DNA from 4 places in the Streptomyces sp. NPDC034084 genome. Region 3 is predicted to be linked to each of the others. Evidence: riboswitches for the same ligand, from Rfam matches in the RefSeq annotation. Region 3 holds a riboswitch; each other region holds the start of a gene.
What was found. Region 3 has a riboswitch for cyclic di-AMP ahead of ACZ51I_RS05820 (LysM peptidoglycan-binding domain-containing protein). Riboswitches for the same ligand answer to the same signal wherever they lie in the genome.
Positions count from the first base shown of each region.

Region 1: it holds a riboswitch for cyclic di-AMP, as region 3 does, so the genes downstream of both, ACZ51I_RS09325 (M23 family metallopeptidase) here and ACZ51I_RS05820 (LysM peptidoglycan-binding domain-containing protein) in region 3, are expected to answer to the same signal.
Region 2: it holds a riboswitch for cyclic di-AMP, as region 3 does, so the genes downstream of both, ACZ51I_RS30360 (M23 family metallopeptidase) here and ACZ51I_RS05820 (LysM peptidoglycan-binding domain-containing protein) in region 3, are expected to answer to the same signal.
Region 4: it holds a riboswitch for cyclic di-AMP, as region 3 does, so the genes downstream of both, ACZ51I_RS28075 (transglycosylase family protein) here and ACZ51I_RS05820 (LysM peptidoglycan-binding domain-containing protein) in region 3, are expected to answer to the same signal.

Region 1 is NZ_JBVISK010000002.1:866,172-869,002, forward strand. It holds gene ACZ51I_RS09320 (SGNH/GDSL hydrolase family protein) at 1-196, opposite strand, end outside; gene ACZ51I_RS09325 (M23 family metallopeptidase) at 357-1,310, opposite strand; cyclic di-AMP (ydaO/yuaA leader) riboswitch at 1,313-1,469, opposite strand; gene ACZ51I_RS09330 (tyrosine-protein phosphatase) at 1,842-2,663, shown strand; gene ACZ51I_RS09335 (DUF6126 family protein) at 2,671-2,826, opposite strand.
Region 2 is NZ_JBVISK010000011.1:127,930-130,760, forward strand. It holds gene ACZ51I_RS30355 (M16 family metallopeptidase) at 1-788, shown strand, start outside; cyclic di-AMP (ydaO/yuaA leader) riboswitch at 989-1,151, shown strand; gene ACZ51I_RS30360 (M23 family metallopeptidase) at 1,164-1,934, shown strand; gene ACZ51I_RS30365 (GntR family transcriptional regulator) at 2,126-2,809, shown strand.
Region 3 is NZ_JBVISK010000002.1:72,870-75,700, forward strand. It holds gene ACZ51I_RS05810 (phosphocholine-specific phospholipase C) at 1-186, shown strand, start outside; gene ACZ51I_RS05815 (DUF6197 family protein) at 254-874, opposite strand; cyclic di-AMP (ydaO/yuaA leader) riboswitch at 1,263-1,410, shown strand; gene ACZ51I_RS05820 (LysM peptidoglycan-binding domain-containing protein) at 1,415-2,314, shown strand; gene ACZ51I_RS05825 (phosphoribosyltransferase family protein) at 2,298-2,831, opposite strand, start outside.
Region 4 is NZ_JBVISK010000008.1:299,127-301,957, forward strand. It holds gene ACZ51I_RS28070 (transglycosylase family protein) at 78-1,055, shown strand; cyclic di-AMP (ydaO/yuaA leader) riboswitch at 1,314-1,487, shown strand; gene ACZ51I_RS28075 (transglycosylase family protein) at 1,491-2,219, shown strand; gene eno (phosphopyruvate hydratase) at 2,558-2,831, shown strand, end outside.

The sequences.
Region 1 (2,831 bases), 790 kb from region 3:
CGCGTACGGCCAGGTTGGCGTAGCGGAAGGCGTCGTGCTCCGGCAGCTGGTCGGCGAGCAGGACCGCGAAACGGTCCGCCCAGCCCACGTACGTCCCGTCGGGCCCGGGGTCTCCGACGCCCTCGGTGAAGCTGTCACCGATCGCCGCGTACGACCCGAATACGTTCTTGTCTCTTGATCTCGAATCGTCTGCCACGGGAGCACATCCTTCCTCCTGGCCTGTGACTTACGCGACCGTAAGGAGGGGTTGACGGTGGGTGACATATGCCACCGATAAAGATTCCGCCAAGCCGGAATACGCCGGAGGCCCGGCACGTACGTGCCGGGCCTCCGGAAAAAGCGCTACTGACGTTCCGTCAGATGTTCACGCCGTGCTGGCGCAGGGTGGCCAGGGGGTCGATGTCCGAGCCGTACTCCGGCCCGGTGCGCATCTCGAAGTGCAGGTGCGGGCCGGTGACGTTGCCGGTCGCGCCGGAGAGGCCGATCTGCTGGCCGCCGCTGACGGCCTGGCCGGCGGAGACGGAGATCGAGGACAGGTGGGCGTACTGCGAGAAGGTGCCGTCGGCGTGCTGGATGACGACCTGGTTGCCGTACGCGCCGCCGTCGCCGGCGGAGTAGACGGTGCCGGGGCCGACCGCGACGACGGTGGTGCCGGTGGAGGCCATGAAGTCCACACCGGTGTGGTAGCCGGAGGACCACATGGAGCCCGCGGCGCGGTACGGGGTGGAGATGCCGCCGCTGACCGGGGCGACCCAGCCGGAGGAGGAGGTCGTACCGGCCGGCGAGGACTCCGCGGCGGACGACGCGGTGGTGGTGGCCTCGGCGGCGGCCGGGGCCGAGGGGCGCTCGCCGCCGCGGGAGGCGCGGGGGGTGTCGCCGTTCTTGCCGGAGCTCTGCGTGCTCTTGGGCGCGGCCTTCGGCGCGGCGGCCTTGGCGCTGTTCTTCGCGCCGAGGGTGAGCTTCATGCCGGGCAGGATGAGCGAGGGGTTCTCGCCGATGACCCGGCGGTTGTCCTCGTACAGCCGGTGCCAGCCGCCCGCGAGGTGGTGCTCGGCAGCGATCTTCGACAGGTAGTCGCCCCGGACGACGGAGTACGTCTTCGGCGCGGCCTTCGCGGTGGCGGGCGCCGCCTGGACGGCGGCGGCCTTCACCTGGGCGGGAGCGGCGGCCGGGGCGGCCTGCTCGGCGGCGTGGGCGCCGGTGGCTCCGAGGAGCGGGAGGGCGACGACGGCGCCTCCGGTGCCGGCTGCGGCGATGCCGCGGGTCAGGAGGTTGGACTTGGTGCGGCGGTGCTTACCCTTCGCGGGCATGGCGAATTCCTCTCCGGCGCCTGCGAGGTGAGCTGTCGGGTTCGGACTGGAGATGTCCGGTCGCGTGGACACGCGACTTCACCCCGAGCCGTCCTTCTTCGAGGGATCGGCGACTTACCTGGGTCCCCCGCTCCTGCCTTGTACGGGTGAGTGCGGATTCCGGTCGGTGGCAGGATTCGGCGGTCCGTCCGGATTGAGCGCGACGCTAGACGAGGGGGGTCGGCGCGAACAAGCCACAGTTTTCCCGCGCTCCCGGATGACGCGATATCCGGTCGGAATTCCGGTCACCCTCCGTGGAGGGCGGTCCCCGGATCCCCTTTTGCCGGGGGTATTTGGAAAAGACGATCAGGCACGGTCCGTCACGGTTATGACGCTGCTCACGCGTCGATCCCCATCTCCCCTGCAACCGGGGCGGGTTATCTCGAACTCCTCAATACGGACAGATCACCCATTCCCGTGCGAGGGGGTGTGTTCCAGGGGCCTCACCCGAGATGATTGCCCCAGGAACCGATCGACAGAACAGGAGCAGCCGTGACGCAGCAGCTGCCGCAGACCCCGCCCGCCGAAGCCGCCGAGCCCGAGCTGGCGGAGGTCCGCAACTTCCGGGACGTGGGCGGCCTGCCGACGACGGACGGGCGCGCCGTCCGTCCGGGCCGCCTCTTCCGCAGCGGCCATCTCGCCCACGCGACGGAGGACGACGCCGCCTTCCTCGCCTCGCTGGGCCTGCACACCGTCTTCGACTTCCGCAACGAGGCGGACCGGAGGGTCGAGGGTGCGGACGTCGAGCTGCCCGGCGTGCGGAACGTGAACATACCCCTCAACGACCCGGCCGACGGCAAGGAGTTCTGGAGGCTGGTGCGCGACGGCGAGACCGCGCAGCTGCGGGAGGTCCTCGGCGACGGCAAGGCGGCCGCCCGCATGTCCGCTTCGTACCGGAAGATGGTGGTGGAGCGGGCCGCGGAGCACAGCCTGATCCTCCACTCCATGGCGGAGGAGAGCGTCCCGGCCCTCATGCACTGCGCGGCTGGCAAGGACCGGGCCGGACTCGCCGTGGCGATCACCCTGCTCGCGGTCGGCGTCGAGCGGGACGCGATCGAGGCCGACTACGTGAAGTCCAACGAGCCGCACCGCCGTTACAAGGTGCGCCGCAGCTCCACCGCCCCGGACGCGATGTCGCCCGAGGTGATGGAGCTGCTCAGCCCGCTCTTCGACGCGCGGGTGGAGTATCTGCGCGCGGCCTTCGACACGATCGAGGCGACCTGGGGCTCGATGGACGCCTACTTCTCGGAGGGCCTGCGGCTGGCCCCGGAGACCCGCGAGCGCCTCCGCGAGCGGCTGCTCACCGAGGCGTGATCCCGGCCTACTGGTTCTGCCCGCCCAGCGTGAAGAGCAGGTAGAGGAAGCCGGCGAAGAGGTGGCCTGCGATCAGGTAGGCGAAGAGGCGGAGGACGAGGCCCTTGGGGAACTTGCCCTCACCCCGCTCCTCGCCGGTGACCGGTACGGACTTCTCGGACATGTCGG
Region 2 (2,831 bases), on a different contig from region 3:
TCGAGGCGCACGTCCGGCCCGCCACGGCCACGGCCGTGGTCGTCGGAGACCTGACCGGCGTCGACCTCGACAAGGTCCTCGCCGAGACGCTGGGCGCCTGGACCGGTGAGCCGGCCGAGCCGCTACCGATGCCGCCGATCACCGCCGACGACACCGGACGGGTCGTCATCGTGGACCGTCCCGGCGCCGTTCAGACGCAGCTGCTGATCGGCCGGATCGGCCCCGACCGGCACGACCGCGTCTGGCCGGCCCAGGTCCTCGGCACGTACTGCCTCGGCGGCACCCTGACCTCGCGTCTGGACCGGGTCCTGCGCGAGGAGAAGGGCTACACGTACGGCGTGCGCGCCTTCGGCCAGGTGCTCCGCTCGGACGCCGGGGGGAACGGCGCCGCGATGCTGGCCATCAGCGGCTCCGTCGACACCCCCAACACCGGCCCGGCACTTGAGGACCTCTGGAAGGTGCTCCGCACCCTCGCCGCCGACGGCCTGACCGACGCCGAGCGCGAGACGGCCGTCCAGAACCTGGTGGGGGTGGCGCCGCTCAAGTACGAGACGGCCGCCTCCGTCGCCGGGACGCTCGCCGACCAGGTGGAGCAGCACCTTCCGGACGACTTCCAGGCCCAGTTGTACGCGCGCCTGGCCGAGACCGGCACCGTCGAGGCGACGGCCGCCGTGGTCAGCGCCTTCCCGGTCGACCGGCTCGTCACCGTGCTCGTCGGCGACGCGGCGCAGATCGCGGAGCCGGTGCGCGCCCTCGGCATCGGTGAAGTGACCGTCGTGACGGGCTGATTCCGGCCCTGACGCGACGACGGGAAGACCCCGACGGCATCGTTCGTCGGGGTCTTACCGTATGTCCGTATTGAGAGCAACCATGATCGTATGCCCTGTGGCATGTCTTACAAAAGGCGCGTCTGGTTGGTGATTGAAAGACGATCCGCATAGCGTCGGTGCGGCTGTTCGTCAGTTGCACGTGCCGCAACCGCGGCACCGGACAGTCATCGCCGAGTCCCCGTCAGGCGCGAGCCTGGGGAGCCGGGGACCCACGTAGTCCCTGGGGTGAATCGGGCGCCTTCGTCTCGACGGAGGGGCTCGTAGGAGACCTTCCTGCTCCGAACCCGTCAGCTAACCCGGTAGGCGAGAAGGAAGGAAAGGATCAGCCCCTTCATGGCGTTCACCCGTGCCACCGGGAAGCATCGTGGTCCGAGCCGGATGGCGCGCCGCAGCGTGGGCATCGCCGGCGCCGCGACGCTGGCCACCACCGGCGTCATCGGAACCCTCGCCTCCCCGGCGCTCGCCGCCGACACGGACAACCGCTCCGTCGAGGACACCGGCCTCACCCAGGTGATCTCCGAGGAATCCCTCGTGGACCGGATCAACGCCCAGGCCGCCGCCCAGGAGCAGGAGGCCTTCGAGGCCATCGCCAAGGCGAAGGCCGAGGCCGAGGCGAAGCGCAAGGCCGAGGCCCGCGCCAAGGAGGTCCGGCTGGAGCGCGAGCGGGCCGCCCGCGAGGCCGAGCGCCGCCGCCTGGCCTCCTTCCAGCTCCCCGTCGCCGGCTCGTACGTCTCCACCGGCTACAAGACCGGCGGCTCGCTCTGGTCCTCCGGCAGCCACTCCGGCGTCGACTTCCACGCCGCCTACGGCAGCCAGGTGGTCTCCGTCGGCTCCGGCACCGTCGTCGAGGCCGGCTGGGGCGGCGCGTACGGCAACAACATCGTCATCCGGATGCACGACGGCACGTACACCCAGTACGGACACCTCTCCTCCATCGGCGTCCACGTCGGGCAGACCGTCGAGCCGGGCCAGCAGATAGGCATCTCGGGCTCGACCGGCAACTCCACCGGACCGCACCTCCACTTCGAGGCGCGCACCAGCCCCGAGTACGGCTCCGACATCGACCCCGTCGCGTACCTCCGCGCCCGCGGCGTCACCGTCTGACCCGGACCCCGCCGCACACCGCGTCGCAAAAGCCCCGGCTCGTACTGAGCCGGGGCTTTTCGCTGACCAAAAGACGCCCATGAATTCCGTCGGGGCATCGGAAATCCCGGCCTGCTGCAATAGAGTCGCGGATCGGGCGCGGAACAGGCGCCGGTCGAATTGTCTCGCGCGGACCAAGGCGGAGGTCGGACATGCGCATTCCCGCGCACTCGGTATGCACGGCGATCCGGGACGACATCGTCTCCGGCGTGTTCGAGCGGGGCGGCCGGCTGACCGAGGAGCAGCTCGCCCGCCGGTACGGCGTCTCCCGCGTCCCGGTCCGCGAGGCGCTGCGCACCCTGGAGTCCGAGGGCTTCGTCGTCACCCGCCGCCACGCGGGCGCCCAGGTCGCGGAGCCGACCGAGCAGGAGGCGGCCGATCTGCTGGACATGCGGGCGCTGCTCGAACCGCTGGGGGCCGCGCGGGCGGCGCAGCGGCGCACCGAGGCGCACCTCAAGGTGCTGCGCGGCCTGGTCAGGCTGGGGCAGGAGCGGGCCAGGCGCGGCCAGGGCGAGGACCTGCGCTCGCTCGGCGGCTGGTTCCACGAGACGCTCGCGCAGGCCTCCGGGAGCCCGGCCCTGACGGCGCTGCTCACCCAGCTGCGGCACAAGATCGCCTGGACGCACGTGGTGGAGCAGCCGGCCCAGCCCGTGGAGGCCTGGGCGGAGCACGGCGCGATCGTGGACGCCGTGGCGCGCGGCGACGCGGAGCGGGCGAGGGCGCTGACCGCGCTGCACGCGGAACGCTCGCTGTCGCTGCACCGGCTGAAAAGGCCGGACCGGGACCGTGTGAGGCTTTCGCAACACGCAGTCAACACGGCGAGTGCGCGGACTTAACGCGCACCGTATACAAAGAAGA
Region 3 (2,831 bases):
GCCTATCGCTCCGACGGTCCGTGGACGTACACGGTGCCGGCGAACTCCAGCCGCGAGGACTTCTTCAACGCGGTGGCTTACAACGGCGGTTGGTACGACTTCACGATCCTCGCGGACATCGACGGCAGCTGGTCGCGCCGGTACACCGGCCACATCGAGACCGGAGCCCCGAGCGTCAGCGGCTGACCCCTCTCCCCCGCGTGCCGGGCGGCGGCCTTCCGGTCGCGGCCCGGCCCCGGGGCGGCGGCGGACGTCAGCGGCCGGCGTGTGCGGCGCGGCGGACCGTGGCGTCGAGGAGGGCCACGGCGTCGGCGGCCGTGCGGCCGGGAGCCCGGTTCCACGGCCCGATCAGCCCCTGCCAACCGCGCGACCGCAGCTCGGTCATGATCCAGGCGGCCGCCTCGTTCATGGTGTCCGCGCCGCCGTAGCCGAGCCGGTGGGCGGCGAGGAGGGCGCCGCAGACACATCGGGCGCCCCGCGCGTCACGCAGCTTGTACGGGGCGTTCTGCCAGCCCCACTCCGTCAGCACCAGGCGCGCGTAGCCGAGATGCACCGAGGGACGGAGCTCGGCCTGGCCGATGCGGCGCCAGGTGTGCAGCCGGTCAGGGAGCAGGGCCCCGAGCCGTCCCGGGATGCGGCGCTCGGCGGGGAGCTCCGGCGGCAGGGCGGCGAGCGCGTCGGCCACGAGCCGCTCGACGGGCACGCTGAGCAGCTCCCGCCAGCCCTCCCCCGTCGGCTGCGCCTCCTCGGGGGCGGTCCAGTCCGTGACGATCCGCTGCCAGGTGGCGCTCTCGTAGAGGGCGGCGGCCTCCCGGTCGAGGGCGTCGGGGGTGCCGGGGGCTTCGGGGGTGAGGAGGGAGGCGGAGGGTGGCATGGGTGCTCCTGGGTCGACTGCCTCCATCTTTCAAGACGAATGTCGCTTTTGCTACTTTTGCCACTCCTCCGGAGAGTCGCCCCGAAGGGCAGTCCGTTGCGCATATTTTCCGGCTATTCGCTCACCCCGGAATTAAGGTCCATATGCGGACATTGCACTCCGGGTGACGCGACTCACTCAAGCCACCCCGCTTTCCGTCGACACCTCTCCCCCTCCCGTATGCCGCAAGGAAGTTCGGAGTCTTCCGGACGGCATGGATCTTGAATTGGCCGAATTCCGTGATCCATTTTCCCATTCGCCTGCCCCTCTCCCCTTGTTATTCGTCGCATTACTGGCCTACGGTCACCTCCATTCGAGCGGACCGCCCAATCCTGCCGCCGCTCGGCACACCTCCCTTTCACCCGACGGCAGGAGCGGGGGACCCACGAATACGCCGGCCCGGAATCCGGAACGGCTCGGGGTGAAGCCGCGTGCGCGCGGCCGGACATCTCCCGTCCGAACCCGACAGCTCACCCCGCAGGCGCCGGAGAGGACACCGCCATGCCTGCACACGGTAAGCACCGCCGCCCCCGCCGCAGCCCCGTCTCCCGCGGCCTCGCCCTGGTCGGAACGGGTGGCGCCGCGCTGACCCTGCCGCTCATCGCCCCGGCCGTCGCGGGCGCCGCGCCCGTGGCCGGCGCCCCGGAGATCGCCGCACAGGCCCCCGCCGCCCAGGCGCCGGCCGCCCTCGCCGCGCCGGCCGCGGCCAAGGCTCCGGCCGCCGCCCGCACGTATACCGTCGTGCGTGGCGACTCGCTTTCCCTGATCGCCCACAAGAAGGGAATTCAGGGCGGCTGGAAGAGCCTTTACCGTGCCAACCAGAGCGCAGTGGGTGACAATCCGTCACTCATTCACCCGGGTCTCGAACTGACGATTCGTCGGGATTCCGCGAAGACGGTCCCGACCCAGGCGAAGGCCAAGGCGAAGAAGTCCGCCACGACCGAGCGGGCCAGCCGCTCCGAGCGCCGGTCGGCCGGCCCCGCCGCCACTCACACGGGCGCCTCCGCCGCGCAGGCCGCTCCGGCCGTCGCCGCCCCCGCCGCACCCGTCAAGGCGGCCCCGGTCGCCGCCACGAACTACGCCGACAACCTCGACGGCTGGATCCGGGAGTCGCTGGCCATCATGGGCCAGCACGGCATCCCCGGCTCCTACGACGGGATCCTCCGCAACGTCATGCGCGAGTCGTCCGGAAACCCCCAGGCCATCAACCTCTGGGACTCCAACGCGGCCGCCGGCACGCCCTCGAAGGGTCTGCTCCAGGTCATCGAGCCGACCTTCCTGGCCTACCACGTGCCCGGAACGTCCATGGACCTGTTCGACCCGGTCGCCAACATCACCGCCGCGTGCAACTACGCGGCCGACCGTTACGGCTCCATCGACAACGTCAACGGGGCGTACTGACCCCCTGCCGCCGGAAGTGCTCGGTGAACCAGGAGGTGGCGAGGCCCGCCACCTCCTCCAGGGCGCCCGGCTCCTCGAAGAGGTGGCCGGCGCCCTCCACGACGGCGAGCCGGTTCTCGCAGCGCAGCAGGGCCAGGGCCCGGCGGTTGAGGTCCAGGACCAGCGCGTCCGCGCCGCCCACCACCAGGAGCGTCGGGGCGCGCACCCGGGCCAGGTGCTCGGCCGCGAGGTCCGGTCGGCCGCCGCGCGAGACGACGGCGCTCACCGGGGACGCGGGATCGCCCGCCGCCCACAGCGCGGCGGCCGCGCCCGTGCTCGCGCCGAAGTAGCCGAGCGGCAGTCCCGTGCTCTCGGGCCGACCGGCCAGCCACTGCGTGGCCCCGGCGAGCCGCCCGGCGAGGAGCGGGGTGTCGAAGACGTGCGCGCGGTCCGCGGCCTCCGACTCGGTCAGCAGGTCGAAGAGCAGCGTCCCGAGGCCGGCCCGGTTGAGCACCGCGGCGACCGACCGGTTCCGGGG
Region 4 (2,831 bases), on a different contig from region 3:
AAGGCGCTCCTATGCGTTCCGGGAACGGACGACACCGTCGCCCCCGTCAGGCCCCTGCCCTCGTCGTCGCCGCTGGCGTGACCGGATCCGCCATGGCGCTGCCGCTGCTCGCCACCGGATCCGCCTCCGCCGCCGACGCCGCCACCTGGGACCGGGTCGCCGAGTGCGAGTCCGGCGGCCAGTGGAGCGCCAACTTCGGCAACGGGATGTACGGCGGACTCCAGTTCACCCAGGACAGCTGGGAGCGGCACGGCGGTCTCGCGTACGCGCCCAGCCCTGACCTCGCCAGCCGCGCCCAGCAGATCGCGGTGGCCGAGAAGGCGCTCGCCCAGGGCAGCACCGAGTGGGCCACCTGCGCCCCGATCGCCGGCCTGACGAACGACGGCAGAGCCACCGGCGTGAACCCCGGCCCGTCCGTCGTCCCCACGGCCCCCACCGGGCCGCTCCCCGAGTCCGACCGCACCGCGGGCGTTCCGGCCGCCTCCACCGCCACGGGCGCGGCCTCGGTGCCGACCCGGTCCGCCACGCCGGCCGCCCCCGCCGCGCCCTCGGCTCCGGCGGCCTCCGCCACCCCGGCCGCGCCGGTCACGCCCACCAAGTCGGCGGCCCCGGTCTCACCCAAGGCGCCCGACGCGTCCGTTACGCCCGGTACGCCGGAATCGCCCGACATGCCGAAGGGTGACGCGCCGTCGGCCACGCCCGGGACGGGCAAGCACCGGGGTGGGGCCGCTCCGGAGGAATCCGGCAAGCCGGACAGCTCGGCCGAAGCCGGTCGACATGCGTCGAGTACGGACAAGCCCGTCGAAGCCGTCGACGCCACGCCCGTGACTGACGAAGTGAAGAATCCGGACGCAACGGACAGTCAGGGCGCTTCGGGCGAGTACACCGTGCGGCCGGGTGACAGTTTGTCCGGCATTGCGCGGCAGAACGAACTCACCGGAGGCTGGACGGCCCTCTATGACGCCAACCGTCAGACGGTGGGCGCCGATCCGGACCTCATCCTGCCTGGTCAGAGCCTCGACCTGACGGTGGATTCGGCGTCGGCAGCCGGTTAGTTCGAGGGCTTATGTCCGGTTCTGGGCAAGTGAGACATGGGTCTCTTCGTCCCAACTGGCGTGTCACGTCCGCTAACTCTGCTTCTGTCACCTCTCACCTGCATAAATACCGCCCACCGGAGGGCAAGCAGGGGCGATATTTCCGCAATGCGCCTCTTTGAACTTCCGGTGGGTCTGTGTCTACGGTCGTCACCGCTCGCCACCGCGGGCCCCGTCGACCGAAACGCCGAATCCTGCCGTCGGCCGTCGGGAACAGTCGTCGCGCAAGCGCCGAAGGCAGGAGTGGGGGACCCAAGGTAAGTGCCGGTCCCGGCCGTCGAGACAGACGGCCGATGACCGGCTTGGGGTGAAGCCGCGTGCTAGGACACGCGGCCGGGCAACTTTCCGGCCCGAACCCGACAGCTCACCTCACAGGCGTCGGTGAGGAGAATTCCCATGCTGTTTTCCGTCAAGGGCAAACACCGCCGTCCCTCCAAGACCGCCCAGGTCGCCGCGCTCGTCGGCGTCACCGGTGTCGCCGTCGCCGCCCCGCTGCTGACCGCGGGCGCCGCCTCGGCCGCCACCTCCGCCGAGTGGGACACCGTCGCCCAGTGCGAGTCCGGCGGCAACTGGTCCATCAACACCGGCAACGGCTTCTACGGCGGCCTGCAGTTCACCAACTCCACCTGGGCCGCGTTCGGTGGCACCGCCTACGCCCCGCGCGCCGACCTGGCGTCGAAGTCCCAGCAGATCGCCGTCGCCGAGAAGGTCCTGGCCGGCCAGGGCAAGGGTGCCTGGCCGAACTGCGGCGTCGGCCTCTCCGGTGCCTCCTACGACGGCGGCGCCGCCGAGAGCGCCCCGCAGCAGAGCGCGCCCCAGCAGGCCGCCCCGCAGCAGCGCGAGACCGAGCAGCCGACCACCCGCAGCCAGCAGCGCCAGGCCCCGAAGCAGGCCACACAGCAGGCCGCGCCGAAGGCCGCCGCGAAGAAGACCGTCACCACGCCGACCGGCAAGAAGGTCAAGAAGGGTGACGGCGAGTACAAGGTCGTCACCGGCGACACCCTCAGCAAGATCGCCCAGGCGCACGGCGTCAAGGGCGGCTGGGCCAAGCTCTTCGAGCTGAACAAGGACGTCGTCGACACCGCCGACCTCATCTACCCGGGTCAGCAGCTCCACCTGAAGTGAGTCCGGCGGCTCGCGTGAGTCCGGCGGCTCACGCGGCCCCGACGACCCTCCCGCGGTGACCACCCCGGTCCGGCGCGCCCTTCCCCCGTGCGCGCCGGACCGGGGTTCCCCCGTATAGAGGGACGGATCCCGGGTTCGGTGGACGCGTCGACGGTTACCGTCCAGTAGATCTTGGGCCCTTCCTCCCGAGATGCGTGCCCTTGGGTCCTTTTTCGTCCCAGGGGGCGGGCGCACGGCGGGCGGGAGCCCCCGAGCCGGTTAGGCTCTTGTCGCAAGGCCAAGCGACCCTGCACCGACCTTGCGTCACATCCAGCGTCACATCCCAGAAGGAGATGCTCGTGCCGTCCATCGACGTCGTCGTAGCCCGGGAAATCCTGGACTCCCGAGGCAACCCCACGGTCGAGGTCGAGGTCGGCCTCGACGACGGCAGCACCGGCCGTGCTGCTGTTCCGTCCGGCGCCTCCACCGGTGCGTTCGAGGCCATCGAGCTTCGCGACGGTGACCCGAACCGTTACCAGGGCAAGGGTGTCGAGAAGGCCGTCCTCGCCGTCATCGAGCAGATCGGCCCGGAGCTCGTCGGCTACGACGCCACCGAGCAGCGCCTGATCGACC